Regions from separate parts of the Tumebacillus algifaecis genome, predicted to be linked through region 2. Evidence: predicted binding sites of a transcription regulator. Region 2 holds the regulator's gene; each other region holds the start of a gene.

Region 1 (7,524 bases), 530 kb from region 2:
GCAGGGTGGAGAGAACGCGCCCAGCGAGCAAGGGGGCGGCCATGGTGGCGATCGCGAACAAAAAACCGTTCGCCCCATTGTACTGATCACGAGTTTCCGGTTCGGTCACTTCAAAGACGAGCACATTATAGGACAGCCAAAAAAAGCCAGTGCCGATTCCCTGTAACATTCCGAGCAGCACATATAGGCTGATCACCTGTGAGCCAAGGCTGATGATCAGGATGTAAAACAGGGCGAGAATGGCGACGCCAAGGCGCAAGGTGTACAAGCGATCGCTCTTTTTTGCGATCCAGCCTGCGATTGTGTACCCGATTGCCGAGAACAAAAAGATGTAAAAGTTGTAAATCGCAATCTGCTCAACGCTTTGCAGGAATTTCCAAAGGTAGATGTTCAAAAATGTGTTGGATAAGGCGCTCGCTCCCGCAAAAAGGGTGTTGATCGAAAGCAGCCATTTGGAGCTGGGCGGCAGCAGCTGCCGAGTGACTTCTGTCGCGTTCATGAACCTCCTCCTTTTTGTGAGATAGACTTTCTACAGCATGCCCGCGAGCGAAGTGGGATACATCTGGAAAAATTCACAAAGCTGTGTTGCGACTCGAAGCTTTTGATGACTCTGTGTTATACTAGCAGGGAGTACCGTCTTTTGCATCTTAGGCAATCAACAGGCAGGAGCGTTCAATTTACAGATGAAACAAGGAATCCGCAAACTCATTGCAGCAGGCTGTCTGACCGCTGTGTTCGTCAGCGGTTGTTATAAACCAACTTTTGAAAATATGGAGCCAAGTTCGATCAAATGGTCGATGTCTTTCGTCTCCACCGCCGAAAATGAAGAAGAGAAGCACAGCGTTGAACAATTGGTAAGCGAAGTGGCCAGTGAGAACGGGTTGTCCTCCGCAGTGGTCTACTCGACAGACGCGAACGCGTTGTCGCAAGTAACGGAGTACCCTGGACTTGATCTGGTCGTAGCTGCTGCTGATACCCCTCAGATTGGGGAATTGGCTGCTAAGCATCCTGAACTGCGTTTCTCTCTGCTTGGTGACACCGCCGAACCGAAGCTGAGCAATGTCCGTCACTTGATCCACGATCGCAAGAAACTGCTTTTTCTAGCTGGTTTCCTCGCTGCTGAAGCCAATCGCACTTCGAATGCACCGTTTACAGTGCTGGTCAAAGAACCGCGCAGTGCAGACGATGCGGACTGGCAGATGATTCTTGCAGGGCACCACTATGCAGGGCGCAACGATGTGCCGCAACAAGTCACGATCTCTGCACTTGAAGGTACGACGACAGGGCAGGGGGAGGTTGGGCAACAAAACCCTGGCACATCCAAACTGAGCGGTCTCTCCATGGTGTTGCTCGATCCACCGTCCGATCGGGCGTGGGAGCGATTGAAAGCGAGCAATCAGGTGCTGATCCGCACCGACGAGCGAGCTACGGCCGTACCGCTTCAAGATCGTGTCATCGCACAGCCCGCTTCGCTGTACGAGGCAGCACTGCGCCAAGAAGCAAAACTGCTGGTATCCGGAAGTTGGACAGGTCAGCAGAACGTCACATTGACGGGAAAACGAACCTTTCAAGTCCTTACGCCAGCCGCTTTTGCAAACGGGCAGATCGATGTGCGACTTGAGCTGATCGAAGAACAGATCGGCGCAGGCTCGTTGAACCCAGAACAATACATTGCGGCGGTACGGCAAGGAAACCGCGCCGATTGACCGCCAAAGGGGATGAATGATGTGGAGGATTGGTATCTGGAATATCACATCCATAAGGACAGACCGGGTCTGCTCGGTGATATCGCCTCACTGCTCGGGATGCTGTCGATCAACATCCTGACTGTAAACGGTGTCGAAAACAAAAACCGCGGTTTTCTCTTGCAGACGGATGACCGCCAAAAGATCTCAGCCTTGCGCTCGATGTTGCGCAAGGTGGAAAATATCACCGTCACGGCCCTGCGCCAACCGACATTGATCGACCGTCTGGCCTTGCGCCACGGGATGTTTATCGAGCGCGAATCGAACGAGAATGTCAAAACGTACAAATTTACAAGGGCACAACTTGGAATTCTTGTGGACTTTTTGGGGGAATTACTAAAAAAAGAAGGCAATCAGGTGATCGGCATCAGGGGCATGCCACGCGTTGGCAAAACCGAATCGATCGTAGCGGCCAGCGTCTATGCGAATAAGCGATGGTCGTTCGTGTCATCGACGCTCTTGCGCCAAACGATTCGCTATCGCTTGGAAGAGGACGAGATGGCGACCGACAACATGGTCTACCTCGTTGATGGTATCGTGTCTACGCTGCGCTCCAATGAGCAGCACCATTCGCTGGTGCGGGAGATCATGCGTTTACCTGCCCCCAAGGTGATCGAACACCCTGATATCTTCGTTCGGGAGACAGAATTTGGTTGGGAACATTTTGATCGGATCATCGAGCTTCGCAATTCGCCGGAGGAAGAGATCTCCTACCAAATGATCCAAACCGGATTTTCATCCTTCGATATCAGTTAACGAAAAGCGGCATAGTCTCGAAGGAGGGATCAATGTGGAGGAACTCGGTTCTGAACTGAAACGAATTCGCGAAGAAAAAGGTTACAAATTGGATGATGTCCAACAGGCGACCAAGATCCGCACCCGCTATCTGGAAGCGATCGAGTCGGGCGATTTGTCGGCGTTACCTGGTGTTGTCTATGCTCGCGGTTTTATCAAGAGCTATTGTGATTTCCTGGAGATCGACGGTCAGGAACTGCTCGAAGCGCATGGGATGGCTGCAGACAAAGCGGACACACAGTTGGAAGCGGTGCGGGTCACCCATACGGACAAAAATTTAGGCAAAGCCTCTTCGTTCAACACCCGTTTGTTGCCGCAGGTGGCGATTGTTGTCGGTATTCTGGTAGTTCTGACCACAGTCTATGCTGTCTGGGTGAACAAAGATCAGCAAGAGGTCGGCAAGGAACCGGTGACTCAATCGACAGAACCTCCACAAGGGATCACACAGACGCCAGACACGACTGTCAAACCGGAAGGACAGGAAACACCGGAGCCGCCCAAGCCGACAACGGTCGTACAGCAAGTGCAAAAGGAAAACAATCTGACCACCTATCAGGTCACAGGTGCTAAGGACATGACGATGGAGCTTGCAGCACTCGATGACTGCTGGTTGGAAATCAAAGCGGACGGCAAGGTGCTGGAGTCGGGCATCGTCAAAAAAGGAGAGACCCGCACGTGGAAAGCGAATCAGTCGATCGCGTTGCTGACGGGGAAATCCAAGTTCATCACGGTCAAGATCAATGAACAGCAGGTGCAGGTCGAACCGCTTTTGCGCGGCTACACATTCCTGTTCAACCTGAAGTCGTAAACAGGCAGTAGTGGTGGGGGTCGGCGCATCAGGAATCATTTTGCTCGTCGTTATGTTTCGACGGGCGGCCGATGTAGTGTCCAGGTTTCATGACGCCCATGTCGATCCCCAACCGCTCTGTCTCTGCGGCGATCACGTCCAACAGTTTGACAAGTCCCGCTCGATGGAGCGTTTCAAAGATTGTCATCAGCGAGTAAAATTCGTCCCGTCCTAATCGTACATACGGGTCCTCCGACAAAAACTCTAACCATAACGCCCCCGGCATTTCCTCCCATACCTCTCCGTACGCTTTCCTGTACAGATCTGCAACTGTGAACGGCACTCGGATGGCGTAAAAATATACGCTCAATTGATCGAGTGCGCGGGCGAGTCGCAAGTCTTCGTGACTCTGCACATCCATCACCTCCCGCTCCAAAAATCATTCAGAAATCGCGCCCGACCTTCCGCGCTTAACGTCGCCAGCAGAAAACAGTGCCGGACCTCATATCCCTTCTCCACATAGGTGATGTGAAAGTCCATACTGTTTTTTTCTTGTGCGATCACCCGCACACCATGTCGTTTGAGTTCGCGCTTGGCAGCGCCGACTTGCTGGAGCAGCATGGCGTGTATAGCCTCCAACTGCTCGATATAGGCAGCCCCCAGATGAAGGGGGATGTTGCTGAGCAGCTTGATGTCCGCTTCGAGCTGCTGTCTGAGCAAGTGCAGGGTCAGAACCTCCTTGACCGTGGAAAGTGGGTCAAATCCACGAGACGTGGCCACGCACCTCCTTTTTCAGAACATACGTTCTTGAGAATGTATGTTCGTATTCTAACACCACGTTCGACATTTTAAAAGTACGAACGCAAATTTTACTGTTTGGGATTTTTTGGCGCTAATCGTTTGACGCTTTGTGTTATACTTGTTGAGATACATAGTTGTTGACAGGAGGTTTTTCAGATGGCGAAGGACGCATCTTTTGACGTCGTGTCGAAAGTGGATATGCAAGAATTGGACAACGCAGTCAACCAAGCGAGCAAGGAGATGATCTCCCGCTTTGACTTTAAAGGCAGCAAAAGCTCGATCGAACTGAAGGAAGAGGAGATCCTCCTCGCGTCTGATGATGAAGGCAAGTTGAGAAGCGTCATCGACATTTTGGAGAGCAAAATCATCAAGCGCGGCATCTCGCTAAAGTCGCTTGACTATCGCAAGGTCGAGCCGGCTGCGGCGGGCACCGTCAGGCAGACGGTCAAGATCAAGCAGGGCATCGATCAGGAGAATGCGAAGAAGATCGTCAAGATCATCAAAGATTCGAAGATCAAAGTGCAAGCGTCCGTTCAAGGCGACGCCGTTCGTGTCTCTGGTAAGAACCGTGATGATCTGCAACAAGTCATCCAACTGCTCAAAGGTGCGGACGTACCGGTCGATTTGCAGTTTAACAACTACCGTTAACGTTTTCAGGAAGACTCTGCCCGAGGCGGAGTCTTCTTCCTTTACTTTTGACACGTATACTTCATTCGTTTATACTGAAGGGCAGATTGCCAAGCTTTGCTTTGGCTTTGGAGGACAGGCAATATGACACAAAAAACCATACAAAAAGTACATTTCGTGACGCTCGGTTGTGAAAAAAATCTTGTAGATTCAGAAGTGATGATGGGCATTGTCAAAGGCAAGGAGTATGAAATCGTCGACTCTCCGGATGAGGCTGACGTCGTTGTAGTCAATACTTGCGGCTTTATTGATAATGCCAAGGCTGAATCGGTCGAGACCATTCTCACCATGGCGCAGTTGAAAGAAACACATCATGTAAAATCAGTTCTGGTCGCTGGATGCATGGCACAGCGCTACCAAGATGAACTGATGACAGAGATTCCGGAGATCGACGGAATTGTCGGCACCCAGGATCTGATTCGCATCGACGAATTGATCGAAGAGTCACAGACCGGCAATCGTCCGCGCTATTTCTCCGCGGAGAACCCAATCTATCTCTACGATGAAACGACTCCGCGCGTACACACGACGGGCGGTTCCTCTGCTTATATCAAGATTGCTGAAGGATGCAACCACGCCTGCACGTTCTGCATCATTCCAAAGATGCGCGGCAAATTCCGCTCCCGTCCGATCGAGTCGATCGTCAGCGAAGCGGAAATGCTGGTGGCACAAGGTGTGAAGGAGATCGTTCTGATCGCACAAGACTCGACCGACTACGGTATCGATATCTACAAAAAACGCCGTTTGGCCGAATTACTCGCCGCCCTGAACGATGTAGAAGGGTTGGAATGGATTCGACTGCATTACGCGTATCCGGGATTCTTCACCGATGAAGTGATCGATGCGATGGCTCGCCTTGACAAAGTGGCGAAATACATCGATATGCCGCTTCAACACTCTGAGAATCACATTTTGAAAGCGATGCAGCGTCCAGGTCACCAAGCAGGTGTCAAGAAATTGGTGCAAAAGATCCGTGAGCGCGTGCCGAACGTGGCGCTTCGCACTTCGTTTATCGTCGGTTTCCCAGGGGAGACGGAGGAAGACTTTGAAAATCTGTGCAACTTCGCACGCGAACTGGCCTTTGATCATATCGGCGTGTTTACCTATTCGCCGGAAGAAGGCACACCATCGGCAGAGTTTGGCGAACAGGTGTCTGAAGATGTCAAAGACCGCCGTTCGAACATCTTGATGGAAGTGGCGCGCGAAGTGGCAGCAGAACGTCAGGCGCGACATGTTGGTCACGTTCTCGACGTGCTGATTGAGAAGTATGATGAAGAAGACGAAACAATTCGCGTGGGGCGTACGCAGTTCGATGCGAAGGATATTGACGGCCTTGTATTTGTTGCAAACAGCGATGCTCAAGTGGGCGATATGGTTCAAGTTCGCATCACTCATGCGTACGATTTTGACCTCTCGGGGGAGGCGGTCTAATTGAAATTCAATCTGGCTAACCGCATCACATTAGTCAGGATTTCATTGGTACCGATCGTCATGTTCTTTCTCTTGGTGCGTCTCGATCTTGGGAAACTTACGTTATTCGGTCACCAAGCCAACTGGTCCGATCTCATTGCCGCGTTGATTTTTATCATCGCGGCAATAACGGACGGGCTGGATGGCTACATAGCTCGGAGTCGCAAGATGATTACCGACTTTGGTAAGTTTCTCGATCCGCTCGCCGACAAACTTTTGGTGTCGGCTGTGCTGATCTCCTTGGTGGACTTGGGACGTCTCGACGCGTGGGTGGCGATCATCATCATCTCCCGCGAGTTTGCCGTGACCGGTCTTCGTCTGGTCGCTGCTGCCAATGGGACTGTGATCGCCGCATCGAAGCTTGCGAAGTGGAAGACGACACTCCAGATCATCGCGATCGTCGCGCTGATCCTTAACAACTTTCCGTTCTCCACGATCGACATCCGGTTTGATCTGTGGATGGTCTGGGCGATGGTTGTGATCACCGTCTGGTCAGGCATCGACTATTTTGTAAAGAACAAACAAGCGATTCAAGAATGATGGGTTTGTATCGGTAGCCGAGTGGAGCTTTTCCCTTGGCTACTTGTTTTCTTTATCATTCGGGAAACGGAAGGACTGAAACGAGATGAGAGCAGAGATTCTTGCTGTCGGCACCGAACTTTTGATGGGGCAGATTGCCAATACCAACGCGCAGTATCTGTCGCAACGCTTGGCCGAAATCGGCGTTGGAGTGTACCATCATACGGTGGTCGGTGACAACTTCGACCGTGCCAAACAAGCGTTACAAACGGCGATCGATCGTGGAGCTAACGTGGTGATTCTGACCGGGGGCTTGGGACCGACCGAAGACGATTTGACGCGGGAAGTGGTCGCTTCATTTGTCGGAAGAAGTCTGAATTTGTCAAACGAAATAGTAGAATATATCCGCAGCTTTTATACATATCGTGGACTTGAGATGCCTGAAAACAACACCAAGCAGGCGATGGTGATCGACGGGGCCGAAGTGTTGCACAATCCGCGCGGAACTGCTCCCGGTATGTATCTGGAGCAGCATGGTGTGCACTTCTTCCTGCTGCCAGGCCCTCCGACCGAGATGCGCCCTATGTATGAGGAGCAGGTGCAGACGATCTTAAAGCGCCTGCAAGGGACGAATGAGCTGGTCTTCGCCTCCCGCTTTTTGCGACTGTTTGGCATTGGCGAATCGACGATGGAGCTGAAGATTCGCGACATCATCCAACA
Region 2 (7,524 bases):
CTCGCACATAGCGGTGGTTATGTGGCGGGGCGTGCCGATTTGGTACACCGTGCCGCGTGCCGCTTGACCGCACCGGGCATCGGGGCGGAGCAAGGGGCGATGCTCGGCACGAATCGCACGCTGTTCCAAGGCTTCTTCCTCGCCCCGAACGTTGTGGGGGAGGCGCTGAAAGGGGCGGTATTTGCTGCTGGGCTGTTTGAGGAGCTCGGGCTGATCACACATCCCGCTTCAACGGCGCCGCGCACCGACATCATCCAAGCGGTACAGCTTGGGTCGCGGGAGAGACTCATTTCATTTTGTCAGTCGATCCAGGCGGCAGCACCTGTCGATTCCCATGTCCAGCCGGTACCTTGGGCGATGCCTGGATACGCTGACGAAGTGATCATGGCAGCGGGTGCGTTTATTCAAGGCTCATCGATCGAGCTGTCGGCTGACGGTCCAATCCGTGAACCGTTTATCGGCTACCTCCAAGGTGGCTTAACGTACGCCCACGCCAAAGTAGCCGTGTTATCGGCAGTGGCTGGTCTGAAAGAAAAAGGCTTGTTGTAAAAAGCTGACATAGGAAGTGGATGAAAAGACCATGTTATGGGGGAGGGGCCTCCCTTTCCGACATGGTCTTTTGTCTGTTGCCAGGATCTCAAAAATTTTCATGTCAACTTTCCTTACATGCATTGACACCTATACCTGACACGACATATAATAAGGCTATCAAAGGAGAGGCGTTGATGTGAATGAACGACGAAATCAGACGCAATCTCGCCCTATTCCCGATTGGCATCGTCCAGAAGCTGACCGACCTGACCGCCCGACAGATCCGCTACTATGAACAGCACAGTTTGGTCCGGCCAGCACGTACAGATGGAAATCAGCGATTGTTTTCCTTCAATGACGTGGAACGCTTGCTTGAGATCAAGCGGCTGATCGACCAAGGGCTGAACATTGCCGGGATCAAGACGGTGCTTGGACCTGCCAAGACCGCTTCCGATCTGTTGCCTGCTACGCCAAAAGAACAGGTGCAGCAGATCGCACAGGATGTGAAACGAGATCTATCAGATCGTGAACTGCGCGACATGTTGAAAAAGGAAATGCTGCGCCGTCCGGCGATGCCGGGTAACAACCCGTTCAACGCTGGCGACCTATCGCGGTTTTTCCATTAAATAAACATAGAGCATTCATCCCGCATGAGGATGGAGCCTGAGGAGGAGAACCAGAAATGAGCTACACAGTAGAAGACATCAAACGCATGGCCAAAGAAGAGAATGTGCGTTACATCCGACTGCAATTTACCGATTTGCTCGGCGTGATCAAGAACGTCGAAATCCCGGTCTCCCAGCTTGAGAAAGCGTTGGATAACAAGATGATGTTCGATGGCTCCTCAATTGATGGCTTTGTTCGCATCGAAGAGTCCGATATGTACCTCTACCCGGATCTCAACACCTGGCTGATCTTTCCGTGGGAAACGGAAAAAGGTTACAAAGTTGCTCGCCTGATCTGCGACATCTACATGCCGGACGGCACGCCGTTCCAAGGCGACCCGCGTTCCACGCTCAAGCGCGCGCTGGAAGATGCAAAAGCGCTGGGCTTTGATACGATGAACGTCGGTCCGGAGCCGGAATTCTTCCTCTTCAAGCTCGACGGTCAAGGGAATATCACCACCGAGGTTAACGACCAAGGCGGTTACTTCGACCTCGCACCGGTGGATCTCGGTGAAAACTGCCGCCGTGAAATCGTGCTGACGCTCGAAGAGATGGGCTTTGAGATCGAAGCCTCTCACCATGAAGTTGCAGTCGGTCAGCATGAGATCGACTTCAAATATACGGATGCTGTCACCGCGGCTGACAACATCATGACCTTCAAACTGGTAGTCAAAACGATCGCCCGCAAACATGGCCTGCATGCGACCTTCATGCCGAAGCCGATCTTTGGTATCAACGGCTCGGGGATGCATTGCCACCTGTCGTTGTTCCAAGGGAACACCAATTCCTTCTACGATGAAAGCGATGAACTCGGTTTGTCCGAAACTGCGAAACACTTCTTGGCCGGGGTGTTGTTGCATGCGCGCGGTTTTGCAGCGATCACCAACCCGACGGTCAACTCCTACAAGCGACTCGTTCCGGGCTATGAAGCGCCGTGCTACATCGCATGGTCTGCAAAAAACCGCTCGCCGCTCGTTCGCATCCCGGCATCCCGCGGTCTGTCCACTCGGATTGAAGTCCGCAACCCCGACCCGGCGTGCAACCCGTACCTCGTACTGGCAGCGCTGTTGCAAGCAGGTCTGGATGGCATTCGTCGCGATCTGCCGCTGGCCGATCCGGTCAACCGCAACATCTATGTCATGAACGAAGAAGAGCGTTTGGAAAATGGCATCCACTCCTTGCCGGCTTCGCTGAAAGAGGCGATCGACGAACTGCTGGCTGACGAAATCATGGTCGGCGCTCTTGGCGAACATGTCGTCACACATTTTGTCGAAGCGAAGCAAATCGAATGGGATATGTTCCGCACAACCGTCACCGAATGGGAGCGCAACCAATACTTGACCATGTACTAAGAAGTAAAAAACCTGCCCTTGTGGGCAGGTTTTTTTGATTGTGTTGGATGATCGACAAATAAAAAAACCGCCCAAAGCGGGCGGAAGGATAGTAGGTTTACATAATTCCGCGAAACACGCCGACCACTTTGCCGAGGATCGTGACGTTGCGGTAGTGCATCGCTTCCATGGTCGGGTTCTCCGGCTGTAAGCGGATATGATCAGCTTCGCGGTAGAAGCGCTTGACGGTCGCTTCATCGTCCTCCGTCATGGCGACGACAATTTCACCGTTGTGTGCGGTAGCTTGCTGGCGGACGATGACGAGGTCGCCGTCGTAGATCCCTGCATCGATCATCGATTCACCGACGACGTTCAGGAGGAATACATTGCTGTCACCAACAAAGCGAGTTGGCAACGGGAAGTAGTCTTCCACGTTTTCGATCGCGGTGATCGGCAAGCCTGCCGTTACACGGCCAACGATCGGGGCCATCACGGTCGAATATTCAAAACGGGAGTCGGTCGCTTGGTCCTCGTCAAGCACCTCGATGGCGCGTGGCTTGGTCGGGTCACGGCGGATCAGGCCCTTCTGCTCCAAGCGGGCGAGGTGACCGTGCACGGTGGAACTGGAGGCCAGTCCGACCGCTTCACCGATTTCACGAACCGATGGGGGATACCCTTTGTCTTTGACTTCTCTTTTGATAAACTCCATGATTTCCTGTTGCCGCTTGGACAGCTTGATCATTGCAAGAAACACTCCTCAACTACATGGTATGAGCACTATATGATGATGGGAAAATATGTTCGCCAATTCATTGTTGATGAAATTATACCACAGGTTGGTAGCGGATACAAACGTAAGTTCTTATTTTGCTCACCCTTGGCTGAGTTTTGACCCTTGCAACTGCCCTGTAACAATGCGTGGTATAATTTTCATTAACAGAACGTGTCATTAGAACGTGTACATGATGGAGGGATCGATCAATGCGGTTACAGGACAAATCAGCGATCATCACAGGCGGAGCAAACGGGATCGGCAAGGAGACAGCACTCTTGTTCGCGCAACAGGGGGCAAAGCTGATCATCGCCGATTTTGATGAAGCAAACGGATTGGCTGTCGTTAAAGAGCTGCGCGGACTTGGCGCAGAGGCTCATTTTATAAAAGCGGACGTGTCGTCGTCCCATGATGCGGAGCAGGTCGTAGCGGCTGCTGTTGAACATTTTGGCCGTGTGGACATTCTCGTCAACAATGCTGGCATCACCCGCGACGGTTTTTTGGTCAAACTGGAGCAAGCGCAGTGGGATCAGGTGATCGCGATCAATCTGACTGGCGTTTTTCTTTGCACCCAAGCGGCTGCTAAAGTGATGATGGCACAAGGTAGCGGGGTCATCCTCAATGCGGCCTCGGTCGTCGCTCAGTACGGCAATGTCGGTCAGACCAACTACTCTGCAACCAAGGCAGGGGTGGTCGGCATGACCAAGACGTGGGCCAAAGAACTCGGTCCGAAAGGCGTGCGCGTCAACGCGGTCGCACCGGGCTTTGTCACCACCAACATGACCGATAAGGTTCCGGATAAAGTGCTTGATGTGATGAAGCAACAGACCCCTTTGCGCCGCCTCGGTCAGCCGCGCGACATCGCGAATGCCTATCTGTTCCTGGCCTCCGATGAAGCGAGCTTTATTAACGGCGCGGTGCTTGCTGTCGATGGAGGCTTGAGCTTCTGATGGGGACGGCGCGGTTTCCATGGCTGGAAGGCCGCGCCCGTCTCACTCCCGCCAAGACGGCGGTGGTCGAGGCGGGTACGGGCCTGCGCCTCACCTATGCGGAGTTGCACCTTCGTGTGAACCGACTGGCCAGTTGGATGCAACAACAGGGTATCGGGCCTGGTGACCGGATTGCGCTGTTGGCTCCCAACTCAGCCTCCTATCTCGAACTGCTGTTTGCGGCAGGCAAGACGGGCGCTGTCTTCGTCCCGCTCAACTACCGCTTTTCACATGCGGAACTGACCTATGTGCTGGCAGATTGTACGCCGAAGTTGCTGGTCTGCTATGATCGCTTTGCAGCAGCGGGGGAGAGGCTGAGCGGCTTGGTGCCGCTGATTCTGGCACAGGATGAATACCAGACGGTGGTCGAACAGGGGGCACAGACGTATCGACCGACAGAAGTGGATGCGGAAGCGGCGTGGGCGATCATCTATACAGGTGGCACGACAGGTCAAGCAAAAGGAGTCGTGCTGTCACATCGAGCGGTGCTTTGGAACTCGATCAATACGGTGGCGTCTTGGGGCTTGACCGAGCAAGAAGTGACTCCGGTCTACCTGCCGATGTTTCACACAGGCGGGCTGAATGCGCTGCTGATGCCAGTGTTATACATGGGCGGCACGGCGGTGATCGGTGACCAGTTTGATCCACCTACGGTGCTTCAAGTGTTGGAAAGCGAAAGGTGCACGATCGCGCTGTTCGTCCCGACCATGCACCACATGTTGATAGAATCTACCGAATTTTCGGATTATAAGTCCGCGACGATGCATACGTTTCTCTCAGGCGGTGCGCCTTGTCCGCTCCACATCTATGAGGCGTACCGGGCGAAAGGTTTGCAATTCAAAGAAGGCTACGGGTTGACCGAAGCGGGCCCGAACAATTTTTACATCCATCCTGATCTCGCCCAAGTAAAAATCGGCAGTGTCGGCTTGCCGATGTTGCACAACGAGGTGCGGCTGGTCGATGGTTTGGGACAAGATGTAGCTCCAGGGGAAACGGGTGAGCTATTGATTCGAGGGCAGCACGTGTTCTCCGGTTATTGGAACAACCAACAAGCTACGGACGAAGCGTTGCAAGACGGCTGGTTGCACACGGGCGATCTCGGACGGCGCGATGCGGACGGGTATCATTATATCGTCGGCCGCAAGAAGGAAATGATCATCACAGGCGGGGAAAATGTGTACCCTTTGGAAATCGAACACATTCTTGCTGCGCATCCGGCTGTCAAGGAAGTGGTGGTCATCGGTGTCCCGCATCCCAAATGGGGAGAGGTCGTGACGGCGGTGATCGTCTTGCAGGGCGGTACCACCTTAACTGCAGACGAACTCAAATTGTACGGTACGGAACACTTGGCTCGGTATAAAGTGCCGAAGTCGTATGTCTTCCTCGATCAACTGCCGATGACGCCAGTTGGAAAAATCGATAAAAAGCAACTGACTGCGCTTTGCTTTGCAACTGCATAACGAAGGAAGAGGATGCACCTGTGCGCAGGTGCATTTTTTCTGCGGCAGGGATTGTCAGTTCGGGACACGAAATAGGTCTGGGGATTTAGTTAAGAAAATTCAGGAAGTATTTGCACGAAGGAGGACGCTTATGAATTCACAGCCGCTAATGCTTACTACCAAATTGGTGCCGCCTCGTGTCAAAATTCAATGTTTGCGCAGGAAACGGTTGGACGAGCTGTTGATTCAAGTGGCCGATTATCCGGTGACGCTGGTGCAAGCTGATGCCGGATACGGCAAGAGCACGGCGCTGGTGGCTCATCTGTGTTCACAGTTTGACCACATCGCTTGGTACTCGGTGGAAGCAGGGGAGCGCGATGCCTTTCTGTTTCTGAATTATCTGATTCATGCCCTCAAAGCGATTCAGCCGCAGATTGGCGAACGCTCGCTGCGATTATTAGAAGATGCTGAACTCTCGCATGCGGTGCTGCAACCTTGTCTGACGTTGCTGATCAACGATCTTGCCGAATTTGCTCCGGACCCGACGGTGCTCGTGCTTGACGATCTGCATACGGTGGCGGGAGTTCCCGAGATCGCGACGGTGCTCGATCTTTTGATTCGTTATCTGCCTGCCCATCTCCATCTGGTGATCGGTAGCCGCAGAATGCTGGAGATCGATGCGATCAAGCGCTTGCAGGCTACCTATGACCTGCTCTTGATCGGAAAAAAAGAGCTGACCTTTTCGACAAGCGAGATCGCGGCGCTGTTTGAAGAAGAATATGGCATCGTGTTGGACCCTGAGCAGGTCTGCGAAATTCAGGAGCAGACAGAAGGCTGGATCATCGCGTTGCAAATGATCTGGAAAGGGTTGGAGCGAGGCATGGGACTGCCCGAACTTTGGCAGACTCAGCCAGAAGCGGGACGAGCCTTGCTCACCTATCTGGCCGAAGAAGTATTTGACCGTCAGCCGCCAGAAGTGCAGGTGTTTTTGGAGCGCACTTGCATTCTGCAGACGATGGAACCGGACGTTTGCAATCTGCTGCTTGGGCGGGTCAACTCGGCGGAGATGCTCCGGCAATTGGAGCGCTCCGGTCTGTTCGTGACCGAAGCCGGGTCTGGTCATTATCGCTATCATCGGCTGTTTCAAAAATTTTTAGAAACGCACGCCGTGAAAAAGCTCGAGCGATCGGAGTGGACAGACCTTCAGGAGATGGCCGCTGCCCTCTATGAAGGGCGCGGTGATCTGCAAATGGCGATGGCACATTATTCGGCTGCCGACAAAATGCAAGCGGTCGTGCGGCTTCTGCTGATGCACGGGGAAGAGTTGCTGGCAAATGGCCGATTGGAGCTGATGAAAGGTTGGATCGACAAACTGCCCGGTGCTGTGCTCGAACAATATCCGAAACTGCTGTTTTGGCGAGGCGAAGTCGATCGCGCCCTGTCCCGTTTTCACGAGGCGGAACATTGGTACACGCTGGCGGAGGGTGGCTATATCCAAAAAGGAGATGCGCTAGGTCGCAGCTATGTCTATCGCGGGCAGGCACAAGTGTTTCTCGATACGATCCAGCCAGTCAAAGCGAACTATTGGTTGCAAAAAGCGGTCCAGATCCTCGGCGACGACTACCCGGCTGAAACGTTTCAAACCCTGCGGCTACTGGCTGAGAACCACACCAACTCCGGGCAGTTACGGGAGGCGCAAGAGATGATTCAGCGCGCCGACGCGTTGATGCCAGAACAGGTGCGCGATGAGTTGGACGTGCGTCTGCACCTGCGGACCGGTCGCCTGAAGTCTGCGCG
Region 3 (7,524 bases), 910 kb from region 2:
CAGCAAAGACTAAATATTCAGTTTCGGGGCAAAGAAAAAGAACCCACCAGCAATGGTGGGTTCTCTACAGCGCATGTGTATCGGATGCTACCGGGGTGGGTTTTGGTGCAAAAATGGAGCGGCTGATCAGCCGATGCATAAAGATGGCCGCAGCGATCAATAGCAAGGCGATGATTGAAAACCAATACGACCCACCAAAATGTCCGAATCCATACGCGCCCAAAAACGGTCCGAAGGTGCGTGTCAAATTCCAGTTCAACCCATAGACGGCGAAATAGCGCGCGCGTAATTCAACTGGGGCTAAAATCGAGACGGCTTTTTGTGCTTGTGGCATGAAGAGCATCTCGCCGATCGTAAAAATAAATTCGGACAGCAACAACAATAACAAGGTGTTTGACCACCCGTAACCAAATGCGGTGACTGCACAGAGCAGAAGTCCGATCAGCACGACGCGTTGCATCGAATACTTCTCCGCAATGCGGGCGGTCAGGATCTGAAAACACATCACCAGAATCCCGTTGACTGTCATCAGCAGAGCAAACGTTTCCACGTAGTTTGTAAAATTGGTCTTCAAATGTTGCGGCAAAATAATCTCTACCTGGGAGTACATGAACGTGAATGGTAAAATACCAAGGGTCAGCCACCACAGCAGCTTATGATCACGAAAACGCATTTTCGGCAAAGGTTGTTTTTTCTGACCTGTCGTGCTTTTCATTTTGTTGCGGACTTCTTCGGGCAGGGTTTCCGGGATTTTCGTCAAAATCACTAGAGCATAGACGGCTGTCACTGCCGCAGAGAATAAAAAGACAAAGCTCGGATTCATGTTGTACATCAGGACGCCGATCAAGGGCCCGAGCGCGACGCCTACATTAAAGCAAGTGTGCATCAAAGCAAACACTTCGGCGCGTCTGTTCTCCGGCACGATATCGGCGATCTGCGCACTAGCCGCCGGGCCGAACAGGGAGGAGCCGATCCCGTTGATGATTGAGAGAATCGCAAAAGCGGTCAGCGATTCGACGAAAGCAAAGCCGATCAACGTGAAAAACGTGATCAAAAGCGAGAACAACATCAACGGTTTACGTCCATAGCGGTCGGACAATCCGCCCGCATAGAGCGCAGCGATGATCGAACTGCCCGGTTGCAGGGCGACGATCAGCGTGGTGATCAACAGGTCGCCTTCCAGTTTATCATAGAGATATAAGGCCAAAAACGGGCGGAGCATGAAGGTGGAGACGGTGGTTAACATGCTACCCATCGCACGGACCCAGATCGTCGTATCGTAACGGCGATAAATATTTTGAATCCAATTCATAAATGGTCACCCCGATCAAATAGCTAAAATTATTTAACTAAGTATACTCGAAAGATGTGGGGGAGGAATAGCCCCATTTTTCTGAAAGTTGTGGAGGTCTGAAGATGTGGAAAGAGTTGCGCGGAGTCGGTCTGTTTCGCGAACTGTCGGAAGAGTTTTTGAAAATGATCGCGAGCATTACCCACCTCAAAGCGGTGGCGCGCGGTGAGACGATTTTTTTCGAAGGGGACCCGTATACCGCGATGTACGTCGTACGCTCGGGCAAAGTGCGGCTGACCAAGTCAACAGCGGAGGGCAAAGAAATGATCGTCTACATCCGTCAAGACGGTGAGCCGATCGGCGCGGCGATGCTGTTTTTGGAACACCCCTATCCAGCGACCGCACAGGCTATTGAAGATTCGGAGGTCTGGCAGATCCCACATGTCGAATTGGAGCATCTCGTTCGGCAGAATCCAGACTTGTCGATCGCAATCATCCGGCTGCTCGGGGAGCGACTGCTGCAGACGCAGGCGCAGATGCGCGATCTGGCGCTGCAGGATAAATGGGGGGCGCTGATCTCTACGTTGCAACGATTGATCGAAGAATACGGGCGAGTGACGACAAAGGGGACGGTGCTCGATCTCAACCTGTCGCATCAGGAGTTGGCCAAGATGATCGGCTCGACGCGAGAAGGGGTCAATCGTATGATGAGCCAGTTGAAAAAGGCGCAGATCTTAGACGTCGTGCGCGGCGAGATCACCGTGTATGATGCAAAGAAGTTGCAACTGTTTTTGAAAGACTGATCGCAGGGCGTCCGGAAACGGGCGCTTTTCTTATGAAAAGATTCGCGCAGAGAAGTTTTTGATGACCGATTTGGTTTCGAAATCGTCAGGCGCAACGCGTTCTTTTTTCTCTCGCTGAGGGCGCTGGTTGGCCCCGCCCAATTTTCGATGAACAAGGACACATGAGGAGCAGGCGCATATACTGCCAGTGACATATGACTAAGGAGGGCGACCGGTTTGAAGGTACACACCGTCCAAAAGGGAGACTCCCTCTGGAAAATTTCAAAGCTGCATGGTCTCACGCTTGACGAGTTGATCGCTGCGAACCCGCAGATTGCCAACCCCGACCAACTGGAGGTCGGCATGGTGGTCAAACTCCCAGATGGGGGACCAGGAACCCCGATGCCAATCGAAGGTGAAGGGCCGGGCAGCAGCACGGTCCCGTCTGCTCAGGAGCCGAAGAAGGAAGTAGAAGGGCCGGGCACACACGTTTCGCCCAGTCATGCTCCGATTAACGTCGGAACCGGAGGCCCCGCACCTGCGTACCCGTCCGTCCCGAAATGGGATGGCTTGTGGAAGTATGTTGTCAAACAAGGCGACAGCATGTTTAAGATCGCCAAGCAAGTTGGGGTCACACTTGACCAACTAAAAGCGGCCAACCCGCAAGTTCCAAATGCGGATTCGATCTATGTCGGTCAAGTTTTGAATATCCCGTCTGCGGGACTCAAGCCCAAATATGGTAACAACCCGGGCCACTCATCTCCGATGAGCAAGGAGCAGCTGACCGCTCCAATCGTTCAACCGCCGCTGATGCCCAAGGAGCAACTGACCGCTCCGATCGTTCAACCGCCGCTGATGCCCAAGGAGCAATTGACCGCTCCGATCTTTCAACCGCCGCTGATGCCCAAAGAACAACTGACTTTACCAAAGGAGATGGCGCCTGTGGAACAACCGATCGTGCACCCCCCGGTGGTACATCCGCCGCAAATGGTTTCCCCGATTGAGATGAACATTCAGTACGCACCGCACATGAACTACGCACCGCATGAAGAAAACGTGCAAGTGCAACAAATGCAAATGATGCCGCAGCCTGTACAGCACCACCCGATGATGCTGATGTACATCCCGGTTTCCCATAAGAAAAAGCATAAAAAGCACAAAAAATGCTGCCATAAAAAAACGAAACATCACGTCTGCAAATGCGGTGGACACAAACATCATTTCATCCATCCTCAGCTTCATCTGTATGGGAACGTTCACCACGACACGATGCTGTACCACCAGCACATGCAGATGGCGCACGGCGGCGGGATGGGCATGATGCCGAAGACGTTCTATCGCGAGGACGAATAAAATTTATAGCAAGGGAAGCCCGACCGGCTTCCCTTTTGTATGGAAAGGGGGGAGTCGCTTGGGACTCTGCTGACAGACAACCTGCTCAGCAAGCTTGAGCGGGCCTACGGGCTCACGTTTATGCAAGCGGTCAAACTTCGCACAGTGACGGGCCTTCGCACCAGCGGCGGAGCGATGATTCTCAAGCGTTATGAAGGCGAAGGAATGAAAAAGCGTCTGGATGCGATCGGAGTCGCTTTGGATGCGGTCGTCTGTGCCGGTGTGGAGATCGCCCCCTATTTGAAAACGAAAGAGCAGAACATGTACATCAGTGACCGAGGAGGGCTGTGGACGTTGCAGCCTTGGCTTTCGGGACGGCATTTGTCGATGTATGATCCCAAGGAACGCAAGGCTGCGGCTGTGTCGCTTGGCGCTTTGCACCGCGTCCCCACGGCAAAACTGGTTGAGAAGACCTCCTCTCTGCGCGTACCGCCACTATGGGAAAAGTACCGCCATCGTTTGGAGCGCGCTCAAGAAGCGACCTATCGCATCGGTGCATTGGGTGAGCTGTGGCGGCCGTTTGCGGAACGGGCGAAGCAGGCGGTGCGGGAGTTGCAAGGTCCTCGATTTTTGCAAGCGTTGGAGCGGGACAATCGCAGTGGCGCCTTTTGCCACCGTGATCCGGCACCGCATAATTTTATCTGGCAGGAAAAGTCGGCCGCTCTGATCGACTTCGATCTCGCGGGGCTCGACGTGCGCGTGCATGATCTCTACCAGTTGCTCAACCATGCGCTCTACTTGAACGGACATGAAACGGGACTGTTTCAAGAGATGGTCGAAGCGTATGATCGTACCTATCCTTTGTGCGAGGATAACAGACGCGTTCTTGAGGCCCTGATGTCCTATCCGTCACTGGTGATTCGAGAGTGGTATGATTATGGTAAAACTGGAAATCGCAAAGCGCTACTGCCACGTTTGGAATGGGCGGCCCTACAGGAAGAGAAGCGGTATAAAGAGTTTAAGGGAAAATAAAAAGGCACAGCGATTTAATGCTGTGCCTTTTCTTCTTGCGATCTATTGTACGTTGGTGACCTGGTCTGAGTCATCTCCAACATTTTCATCTTCGACCGACGCGATCATCGTCAGTCCAAATCCTACAGTACCTACCAACAGTACAAGCGCGATCACTTCAGCAACCAAGACACCATCGCCCCTTTCAGGAAAATTGTTTTCATATAAATAGACGGAATAGGGATGTAAAAGGTTTCAGAGAAATTAGAACTTTTTTTGTAAGAAATTATAGGAAAAGCTCCATCTTCAAAGATAACGCATAGTGAATTCCCCCTCTGTTATACTCAATTTACCTGGTGGAAGCATTTTTTTATTGGAAAAAATCGAGTTCCACAGAGCGGGTCATCTTTTCGCAAAATCACATTATGTCTACCTGATACTGCCATAGCTTTCTGTGTTGTTCTATGTTAAAAAGGAAATGTATGTTCGGCATCGAATACGTTCCTACCGAACGACTAAGGAGGCATTGCCAACATGCGGATACTTGGAATCGACCCAGGATACGGGCGAACCGGATACGGCGTGGTCGATTTGATTGGCAATCGATTGAAGCCTGTTGAATATGGGTGCGTGGAGACTAAACCGAACACACCGATCCCCGATCGCCTGGTCGAGATTTACGGTGCGATACGCGAAATCATCGCGAGGCACAAGCCAGATGCGATGGCGGTTGAACAGATTTTCTTTGCGAAGAGCGTTACGACTGCGCTCGATGTGGCCCAAGCGCGCGGCGTGGTATTGCTCGCTGCTCGGGAGGCGGGTCTTGCAGTCGCAGAATATACCCCGATGCAAGTCAAGCAGTCTGTCGTCGGCTACGGAAAAGCGGAGAAGAAACAGATTCAGGAGATGGTGCGCATGCTGCTTGGACTCGCGAAGATTCCCAAGCCTGACGATGCGGCAGATGGGCTGGCGATCGCGATCACCCATGCGCATACCGCTCCGCTGCAAAGCCTTGCGGAAAGGAAGTTGAAGCAGTGATCGCATTTGTTGAAGGCACAGTCGCCTATGCAGAACTTGACCATCTGGTGATCAACGTTAACGGTGTCGGCTATCGCGTGTTCGTGACCGGCACGACCGCCTACCAAGTGAATGAAGGCGAGAATTTGCGCCTGTTCACTCACCATCATGTTCGAGAAGATGCCCATCTTTTATATGGGTTTCGCACAAAAGAGGAGAAAGAATTGTTTACCCGCCTCAACAACGTAAACGGAATTGGGCCGAAAGTCGCACTCGCGATCCTTGGGGCAGGTACTCCGGACCAATTTGTGTTCGCCGTTCGCTCGGAGGATGTCAATTTTCTCACCAAACTGCCCGGGATCGGTAAAAAGACGGCTCAACGGCTGATCTTGGATCTGAAAGAGAAGCTTGACGATCTGGCTGTGCTGTTGCCGACGCCTGCGTTGGCTACAGGAAAAGGGACTAGCAAAGCGGCGCCTGTATCCAAGGGACTAGGAGCAGAGTTGCATGAAGCGCTGACCAGTCTCGGCTATACTGAAAAAGAAGCGCATGAGGTTGTCCGAAGCCTTGCGGAAGAGATATCAGAAGGTGTTCCCATTGAAAGCCTGATCAAGCTCGCTCTGAAGCAAATGATGCGCCAATAAGGAGAGGTATTTCGTGGAAGATCGGTTCGTGACATCTCAACCTCTGCAAGAAGACAGCGAACAAGAGACGCTGCGCCCACGCTATTTGCACGAGATGATCGGGCAGCGCAAGGTGCGCGACAACATGAAAGTATATATCGAAGCGGCGAAGATGCGCCGGGAAGCGCTCGATCATGTACTGCTGTACGGCCCCCCCGGGCTTGGCAAGACGACGCTTTCCAACATCATCGCCAATGAACTTGGTGTCAATGTCCGCGTCACCTCGGGCCCGGCCATCGAACGACCGGGCGATCTGGCGGCGCTATTGACCAATTTGCAGGAAGGCGACGTGCTGTTCATCGACGAAATCCATCGCTTGAACAAAAGTGTGGAAGAGGTACTCTATCCGGCGATGGAAGATTTTGCGCTCGACATCATCATCGGCAAAGGGCCGGCAGCGCGTTCAGTGAGGCTTGATCTCCCGCCGTTCACTTTGGTTGGAGCGACCACGCGTGCTGGCATGCTGTCCTTGCCATTGCGCGATCGCTTCGGTGTAGTCTGCCATTTAGAATATTATGATCTTGAGGATTTACAAAAGATCATCGTCCGCACCGCCGAGATATTGGGCGTGCCGATCGTGCCAGACGGCGCGGCGGAGATGGCCATGCGTTCGCGGGGCACCCCGCGGATTGCCAATCGACTGCTCAAGCGGGTGCGCGACTTTGCGATGGTGCAAGGGGACGGTGTGATCACGGCCGACCTGGCAGATCATGCGTTGAAGTTGATTCAAGTTGACAACAAGGGACTCGATGAGGTTGACCACAAACTATTGTTGACGATCATTGAAAAATTTGGCGGCGGTCCAGTCGGACTCGACACGATTTCGGCTACAATCGGCGAAGAACCGGATACGATTGAAGACGTTTACGAGCCCTATCTGTTGCAGATCGGGTTTATCCAACGTACACCTAGAGGGAGAATTGTCACGCCGCACGGGTACCATCATTTTGGTTTGACCTGTCCGGATTGATAGTCCGACAAAAATATTTACACGACTCTCGTTTGATGCCCCATAATACGACCTGGGTGTACGAATCCTATAGCAAGCGAGGTGGAATGGGTGGGACTCTTACCGTTCCGACGCAAGAAATCGGAGGAGACATCAGATCTCAATCAGTTGTTGATGAAGGCACGCAGCGGGAATGAAGAGGCACGAAATCAACTGTTGCGAGAGTATATTCCTTTCGTTGCGAAGAGCGCCTCCCAAGCAACGGGACGGTACATTCGCCGTGGGCAAGACGATGAGTTTAGCATTGCGCTTTCCGCTTTTAACGAAGCGATCGAACGATATGATTTAAATCGCGGCACCAGTTTTCTTGGCTTTGCTGACACTGTGATCAAGCGACGTTTGATCGACTATTATCGCTCCAAGCAGTCGAAGCAGCGCGACCTGCCTTTCTCCGAATTC
Region 4 (7,524 bases), 590 kb from region 2:
GATACGATCGCCCAATCACTGAACAACGTGTTGATTTCGGTGACGACGCTGATCACGATGTTTCTGCTCGACTGGCGTTTGGCGCTGGTTTCCATCCTCTTGCTCCCGTTGTTCATCTTGCCGACGCGCAAGGTGGGGAAACTGAACTATGATGCGAAAAAACAGACGCAGGTGCGCATGAGCGAGCTTTCGTCGCTAATGCAGGAGACGTTGTCCGTGTCGGGTGCGCTTTTGGTCAAATCGTTTGTGCGGCAAGATGATGAAGTTCGCAAATTTGCAGGGATCAATCGCGAACTGATGCGTCTGCAGATCAGGCAGAGCATGATCGGGCGCTGGTTCTTTATGTTTGTCGGGATCATCTCGACGGCGGGGCCAGCGATCATCTACTGGTATGGCGGGCATTTGGTCATCGATGAGAACATCACGCTCGGCACGGTGATCGCCTTTACAGCATTTCTGAATCGCCTGTACGGGCCAGTGGCAGCGCTGGCGAACATTCAGGTCAACATCTTGGGCTCGGTCGCGCTGTTTGAGCGGCTGTTTGAGTATTTGGATCTGCCCCTCGAGATTGAGGAAAAGCCAAATGCGCGCAAACTACAGGATGTGCAGGGGCGCATCGACTTTCAGCACGTGACGTTCCGCTATCAGGCGGAGCGAGATGTGGTTCGCGACCTGTCGTTCACGATTGAGCCCGGTCAGGTGGTGGCGCTTGTCGGACCGAGTGGGTCGGGCAAGACGACAGTGTCCAATCTGATCCCGCGGTTGTATGATCCGACAGAGGGCCGCGTACTGCTCGATGGGCAGGACTTGCGTGACCTGGAGCTGAAGTCGATCGGGGAGCAGATCGGTATGGTGACACAGGAGACGTTCTTGTTCCATGCCTCGATTCGGGACAACCTCCGCTATGGCAAGCCGGATGCGAGCGATGAGGAAGTGATCGCAGCCGCCAAAGCTGCACACATTCATGAGCTGATCCAGTCGTTGCCAGAAGGGTATGACACGGTGGTCGGCGAGCGCGGGCACAAGCTGTCTGGCGGCGAGAAACAGCGGATGGCCATCGCGCGTGTGCTTTTGAAAGGGCCGAAAATTTTGATTCTCGATGAAGCGACGTCGGCGCTCGATTCCCATTCGGAACATGGGATTCAGATGGCGCTCGATGAGTTGATGAGCCAAAGGTCGCGGACATCGCTGGTGATCGCACACCGCCTGTCCACGATTCTAGCGGCAGATCAGATTCTGGTGCTGGAAGAGGGGCGTTTGGTGGAAGCAGGGTATCATGAGGAGCTCTTGGCGCAAAATGGTTTGTATGCCAGCTTGTATCGGCAGCAGTTTGAAGGCGATGGGGACTTGGCGCTGGATGGTAAACGGAGAGCTGTGCGAATAGGAGTGAAACAGGGTGAATTCGAATGATAACAAAGATCGAGTGCCGCCAGGGCAGTATTTGACCGAAAAGTGGCCGGTACTGCATGCGGGCACGGTGCCGCGAATCGACTTGGATACGTGGGAATTTCGCATTTTTGGCCTTGTGGATCAGGAAAGGGTGCTGACGTGGGAAGAGTTTAATGCGCTTCCTGCTTACCGTTCGACGTCAGATATTCACTGTGTGACAACCTGGTCGCGGCTGGATAACACGTGGGATGGAGTGGCGTTTCGCGATGTGATGAATCTTGTCCAGGTCCATCCGGACGCGAAGTTTGTGGTGATCCATGCCGAAGAGGGCTGGAAGACCAATCTACCACTTGCCGACCTGTTGCTCGATGATGTGCTGTTTGCCCATTCGCATGATGGAGAAGTGTTGACGCCCAACCACGGCTGGCCGTTGCGTTTGGTCGTGCCGCACTTGTATTTCTGGAAGAGCGCGAAATGGGTGCGCGGGATTGAGTTTGTGGCCGATGACGTACCGGGCTTCTGGGAGGAGCGCGGGTACCATCTGTATGCCGACCCGTGGCTGGAACAGCGTTACCGAGATGATCCGGAGTGGGAGTACGGCGAAAAGAACACCGATCAGTATTATGAGCAGGTGGCGCGGCGGATTCGCCTGCATGAGCAGAAAAAAGCGCAGCAAGGGCAGCAGGAGTAGCTTGAACTGACTGTCTGTCTGGCGAGAGTTAGCGAAAGATCTTGTCCCGATCGGGGCAGGGTCTTTTTGTGTTGGCAGGATCAGTTCTGAATGGCGAGTCCTGCTATTTTGTGATGAAAGTCGAAGCGAGTGGGCATACGAAAGTGGAAGTGATTTTGAGGAGGGGCTGAGACGGATGAAAAGCAAGCAAAAGGTGGGGCTCGGCTTGCTCGTGTCGGGGATTGCTACGATCACCCTGCTGATCTTGTTAAATTTGTTTGGGTCGCATGTCTCCGATACGGTGGGATTTGGTGTGTTGATCGGATTTTCGTACGCAGCTTTATATAAGTAGCTTCTAATTCTAATAGCTTCTGATCGAGTGTAGCAACGAATGGTTGTGCGGCTGGGATGAGCCGATTAGCTTTGGGTAACAAAACAGCCTGCACGATGTTCGCGGGCAGGCCGTTTCTCATTATTATCATACTGCCTTACAGCAGGCTAAAGGTGATCGAGTAGAGAAGCGAGACGGCCATCGCGATGGCGAGAACGAGAGATACGGTGCGGACGAATTTTTGGTTCATATGGGATTACTCCTTTCACAGACTGTCCCTGCTAGTATAACATGAGAGGGAAAGTGCGTAAAAGGACGGTGGAAAAACTTGACGATCGTGCCAAACCGTGTGTTTGGTAGCGGTACGATCGACCAGTGTGACATTCCGAACAGCTGTGGGACGAGCGATGGTGGTCTTTCTGCTGTTGTATGCCAGAGGATAGGGTGCTACTGGCCGCAAGCGCAACAGCAAGCGGTGGAGCTGCTCTGTGTCAGTTGGGGGCAGTAGGTGTTGGTGGCGTTGCTTGTGATGTAGGGGCTTGCCGTTCGAACGCTCATTTAGAGAGAAGGTAAAACGCGGCCTGCCGATCGTCGGCAGGCCGCTTTGTATATGGTATGGATTAGAAAACGCGTACGATGTTTTGGATCGGGAGCAGAAACTTGCCCCATTCATTGCTGATCTGCAAGCTTCGCGTATCCGGCTTGTAGGCGACAACCCGACCTTCTACGGTGTGCTCGCCATCCGATTCACCGACGACAAATCGCAGTGCTTTGCGGTGCACCATCGCTTCCTGAACCCGGTATTCGATCTCTTCCTGCATGTCTTCGGTCATGACCGGCAATTGGCACGGCACCGTCTCTCGTTCCAAGAGGCGGGCACGGTGTTCAGGCAGTATCATGCGGTGACCTTCCCAAAGCTTGTTTCCACGGTTCATACGATTCGATCGCTCCCTATACTTAAAGTGTGACAGTAGACGTGTGATTATTTTTACGAACGTTTGTTCTCATTATACGCGATTCCTGTAGCGAATACAAATCCTTTCGCACGTCAACGAGAAGAGTATATTGTCGAACGGTGTCATTCATGAGACTATAGGGACATAAGTCCTGAATTTTTCATGAGTGGGGTGAGTAGTCATGAATTTTACAGATGCCTTCTATGACCGGAAGATTACGTGCCCGCTATGTTCGCAGGGTTATACTACGAAAAAAGTCCTGTCCAAAGCGATTAAAGCGCTACATGTGGAAGGTGACTTTTACGCAACTTATAGCATCGTGAATCCTAATTACTATGCGATCAATGTATGTCCTGACTGTGGATACGCTTTCTTGGACAAAACGAAGCCGAAGATCACGTCCTATAAACGCGAGCTCTACCGTCAGCAAGTCGGATCGCGTTGGGTGTCTCGCGAGTACGGCGGTATGCGTTCGATCGAACAGGCGTTGGTCTCCTTCAAGCTGGCCTTGTTTTGCGCACAATTTATGGGCGAGCCGGAGCGCACCATCGGCGGGCTTTGTCTACAAGTGGCTTGGCTGTACCGGGAGATGGACGATCTGGCGCAGGAGCAGCGTTTTTTGCGTGAGGCACTTCATTTTTACACGCATGCTTATGAATACGACCGGATGATCGATACGGATGGGCGCATCATCTATCTGCTTGGCGAGTTGCACCGCAGACTCAGCGAGCAGAAGGAAGCGGTGAAATATTTTCAACAGGTAATCAGCGACAAGCAAGCGCTGCCGAAGTATGTGAAGCTCGCTCGCACCCAATGGGCGCTGATGCGAGAAAAGCAACAGGTGACCAGTTGAAGACGAGAAAGGAGACACCGCAGGGGTGTCTCCTTTTATGCATCTATCGCGTTGTGTACATCTCGGCCGTGACTTCCATCACCGCCTGTTCGATGACGTCAAGCGCTTCGTCCAGTTGCTCAGGTGTGATCACGAGCGGGAGCAGGAATCGAATGACATTGCCGTACAAGCCAGCTTTAAAGATGATGACACCGCGTTGCAGGCATTTTTGAATGATGGCGGCCGTTTCATCGGTCGCAGGTTCACGTGTCTCGTGATCGCGTACCAGCTCAAAAGCGGTCATCGCGCCAACGCCGCGAATTTCGCCGACCAAAGGTGAATTGGTAGCGAGTTTTTGCAGGCGTTGCTGCAACTGATGGCCGATCTGCACGGCGCGGTCGCCCAAGTTTTCTTGGTCGTAAATGTCGAGTACGGCGAGGGCTGCCGAGCAAGCGACCGGGTTGCCGACATACGTGCCACCAACAGCACCGTCGCCCGCTGCGTCCATCAACTCCGCGCGTCCGATCACGCCGGAGAGCGGAAGACCTGCGGCGATCGATTTGCCGACGGTGATCAGGTCAGGTTCGATGCCAAAGTGGTCGGAGGCGAAAAATTCGCCAGTGCGGCCAAAGCCAGTTTGCACTTCATCGGCGATCAGCAGGATGCCATGTTCGCGGCAGAAGTCTTGAACCAATTGCAAAAAGCCTGGCGGTGGCACGATAAAGCCAGCCTCACCTTGGATCGGTTCGAGGATGACCGCTGCTGTTTCTGATGGTGCTACTTGAGTGGTGAAGGCGCGTTTGAATTGTTCAAACGCAGCGCTGCAGACCGCTTCGTCATTCGGGAAGCCTGGCCAGCGGTAGGAATAAGGGAAGGGCACGCGGAATACGTCAGGTGCGAACGGGCCCATGCCTTCTTTGTAAGGTTTGACTTTGCTGGTCAAGGACAGCGCCATCAATGTGCGGCCATGAAAAGCACCTTCAAAACAGATAATCCCGCGGCGACCTGTTGCTTTGCGTGCAATTTTAACCGCGCTTTCAACCGCTTCTGCTCCTGAATTGAGGAAGCAAGCTTTTTTCGGGTCGGAACCGGGGGCGCGGTTGCATAATTTTTCGGCAAGAAGGATATAGGATTCGTAAGGCACCACCGTCAAGTCGGTGTGTGTGAAATTCAACGCGGCTTCGCGGATCGCATCCACGACGAGCGGATGGCTGTGGCCCACATTTAAGACACCAACACCGCCGGCCAGATCGATAAATGTGTTGCCATCGATATCTGTGATCAGCGCCCCAGTGGCTTCTTTGATGATGGTGGGTATCAACGTGCGGTCTACTTTGGCTTTGGCGACAGAAGTTTCCATCCGTTGTAAAAGATCTTGCGAGCGAGGGCCCGGAAGTTCAGTGACCAGTTGAATATGCTTCACGACATGTCCTCCTTTGATACCTCTGATTGGTTAATGAACTGATTGAATTAAATGTAGGTAAAGTTAGATTGTTCAAAGTCTACACACTATTCTTATATCTGAAATCTAAATATGTCAAGTGAATCTAATCAATTGACCAACTGAAGGGATTTACTTACAGATAACCGTGTACTTTACTCAGAATAGAAGTAGAAGTAGAAGTAGAAGTAGAAGTAGAAGTAGAAGTAGAAGTAGAAGTAGAAGTAGAAGTCAGGGAACTGTTTTGGAGGTGGAACCCAAATGAGGCAAGTTTTATGCGGGACGTGTGCCTGGGGCGACCATGAAGATTTCTATCCGAAGAAAGTGAAACCGAATGAACGGTTGGAATACTATGCGAAATATTTTCCACTCGTCGAAGTGGATTCCAGTTTTTATGCCATCCCCAACCCGAAGTATGTGGAACGCTGGGCTGCGACGACCGGGTCGGCTTTTACCTTCAACATGAAGGCGTATAAAGGCATGACGGGCCATGAGCGAACGCTCGACCCCAAGCAACGGCAGGAGCTGTTTCCGCTGTACCGCCATGCGATTCAACCGATGGTCGAGGCGGGGAAGCTCGGAGCACTCCTGTTTCAATTGCCGCCGTGGTATGTGCTGAATCGGGAAAATGTTGATTATCTGCGCAGGTGCCGAGACTTTTTTCACGACTTGACCGTGGCTGTTGAATTTCGGCATCGCTCTTGGTTCGACGGGGAGATGCGGGAAAAGACGCTACAGTTTTTGCGCAGGGAGGAGATTGTCAATACGATCGTCGATGAGCCGCAGGTAGGCGACGCCAGCATCCCCGCGGTGGTGGAAGTTACGGAGTCATCGCTTGCTCTTGTGCGCTTTCACGGACGCAACGAGGAAACGTGGTATATTAAGGATGCGAAACATGCAGGCGAGCGTTTTCGCTATCATTATCGCAAGGAAGAACTAGCGGAGTGGGTGCCGCAGGTTGCGGAGTTGAAAGGAAAGGCACAGCGCGTACATCTGTTGATGAACAACAACTTTTCTAACTATGCGGTGCAAAACGCGTTTGATATGATGGAACTGCTCGGACAGGAAGTCGAGCGAGCGCCGCTGAGTACCGACCAGCTCGATCTGTTCTCGTCGGCGGAGGATTTTAGTTAAGGAAAAGGTGGGATTGGGACGATGAGACCGATCAGTGTACAAGTGCGCGGACTGTTGGGGCGCGAGGAGATTGAGCGTTACAATGACCTGTGGGAGGTCGGCAAGTTTTTAGAAAGCGAAGGGCGGTTCGATCTGGCGCGCAAGATTCAGCGTGAGATCGATTTGCTGGCTGAGCCGGCGGTGGAGAAGTTGATGCGCTATGAAAATCGCACAGGACAGGCCCCGGTTGTGGCCGCACCTGTGATCATCGACAACCGCAAATCTGACAAAGAAAATAATTGAAAATCCTTCTCAATTAGCTATTGACAAACTGGAAAATGGATTGGAGAAGTCTTGACATTCCTCTCTTCCCATGACTATAATAATCTTGACCAAATCAATCAGGATTCACGATTCCTGATTTGTTTTTTGCACATAATCCTGACTTAATCAGTCAAGATTAGAGATGGTATACGTAAGCGAATAGCTGCTTGTCCCAAGGAGGTGCGTACATTGAAGCTTTCATCGCGCGGTCATTACGGCTTGATGGCCATGACCTATCTTGCGCAAAAAGCGGATGAAGGTCCTACTCCGATCAAGCAGATCGCTTCTGCGGAACAGATTCCGGAGCAATATTTGGAGCAGATCTTTGCGGAACTTCGGAAGGCGGGGCTTGTCTCCAGTGTACGCGGTGCTCGAGGAGGTTACCGACTGGCTCGATCTCCAGAGGAGATCAACGTCGGTCAGGTAGTCAAGGTGCTGGAAGGGGAAATCGCCCCTGTCGAGTGTCTG

What was found. The regulator LexA, encoded in region 2, represses DNA repair genes until DNA is damaged. The targets are predictions, from matches to a motif close to CGAACATATGTTCG.
Region 1: the regulator LexA is predicted to act here: its motif matches at 4,138-4,151, upstream of CIG75_RS11610 (YhjD family protein).
Region 3: the regulator LexA is predicted to act here: its motif matches at 4,892-4,905, upstream of ruvC (crossover junction endodeoxyribonuclease RuvC).
Region 4: the regulator LexA is predicted to act here: its motif matches at 3,382-3,395, upstream of CIG75_RS07385 (YolD-like family protein).

The regions. Positions count from the first base shown of each region.
Region 1 is NZ_CP022657.1:2,809,253-2,816,776, reverse strand. Features, by position in the region: gene CIG75_RS11635 (MFS transporter) at 1-499, opposite strand, end outside; gene CIG75_RS11630 (type 1 periplasmic-binding domain-containing protein) at 684-1,706, shown strand; gene CIG75_RS11625 (DUF3388 domain-containing protein) at 1,719-2,501, shown strand; gene CIG75_RS11620 (helix-turn-helix domain-containing protein) at 2,536-3,348, shown strand; gene CIG75_RS11615 (hypothetical protein) at 3,377-3,748, opposite strand; gene CIG75_RS11610 (YhjD family protein) at 3,748-4,107, opposite strand; gene CIG75_RS11605 (YajQ family cyclic di-GMP-binding protein) at 4,285-4,776, shown strand; gene rimO (30S ribosomal protein S12 methylthiotransferase RimO) at 4,900-6,246, shown strand; gene pgsA (CDP-diacylglycerol--glycerol-3-phosphate 3-phosphatidyltransferase) at 6,247-6,825, shown strand; gene CIG75_RS11590 (competence/damage-inducible protein A) at 6,911-7,524, shown strand, end outside.
Region 2 is NZ_CP022657.1:2,274,612-2,282,135, forward strand. Features, by position in the region: gene CIG75_RS10080 (methionine gamma-lyase family protein) at 1-549, shown strand, start outside; gene CIG75_RS10085 (MerR family transcriptional regulator) at 732-1,157, shown strand; gene glnA (type I glutamate--ammonia ligase) at 1,214-2,548, shown strand; gene lexA (transcriptional repressor LexA) at 2,646-3,269, opposite strand; gene fabG (3-oxoacyl-ACP reductase FabG) at 3,509-4,249, shown strand; gene CIG75_RS10105 (class I adenylate-forming enzyme family protein) at 4,249-5,748, shown strand; gene CIG75_RS10110 (AfsR/SARP family transcriptional regulator) at 5,879-7,524, shown strand, end outside.
Region 3 is NZ_CP022657.1:1,362,059-1,369,582, forward strand. Features, by position in the region: gene CIG75_RS06290 (MDR family MFS transporter) at 65-1,312, opposite strand; gene CIG75_RS06295 (Crp/Fnr family transcriptional regulator) at 1,417-2,094, shown strand; gene CIG75_RS20610 (LysM peptidoglycan-binding domain-containing protein) at 2,311-3,426, shown strand; gene CIG75_RS06305 (phosphotransferase) at 3,466-4,437, shown strand; gene ruvC (crossover junction endodeoxyribonuclease RuvC) at 4,951-5,454, shown strand; gene ruvA (Holliday junction branch migration protein RuvA) at 5,451-6,077, shown strand; gene ruvB (Holliday junction branch migration DNA helicase RuvB) at 6,091-7,086, shown strand; gene sigI (RNA polymerase sigma factor SigI) at 7,177-7,524, shown strand, end outside.
Region 4 is NZ_CP022657.1:1,687,792-1,695,315, forward strand. Features, by position in the region: gene CIG75_RS07375 (ABC transporter ATP-binding protein) at 1-1,410, shown strand, start outside; gene CIG75_RS07380 (sulfite oxidase-like oxidoreductase) at 1,397-2,080, shown strand; gene CIG75_RS20650 (hypothetical protein) at 2,256-2,411, shown strand; gene CIG75_RS20655 (hypothetical protein) at 2,719-2,898, shown strand; gene CIG75_RS07385 (YolD-like family protein) at 3,011-3,325, opposite strand; gene CIG75_RS07390 (DUF2225 domain-containing protein) at 3,528-4,199, shown strand; gene gabT (4-aminobutyrate--2-oxoglutarate transaminase) at 4,243-5,601, opposite strand; gene CIG75_RS07400 (DUF72 domain-containing protein) at 5,881-6,753, shown strand; gene CIG75_RS07405 (hypothetical protein) at 6,775-7,035, shown strand; gene CIG75_RS07410 (RrF2 family transcriptional regulator) at 7,246-7,524, shown strand, end outside.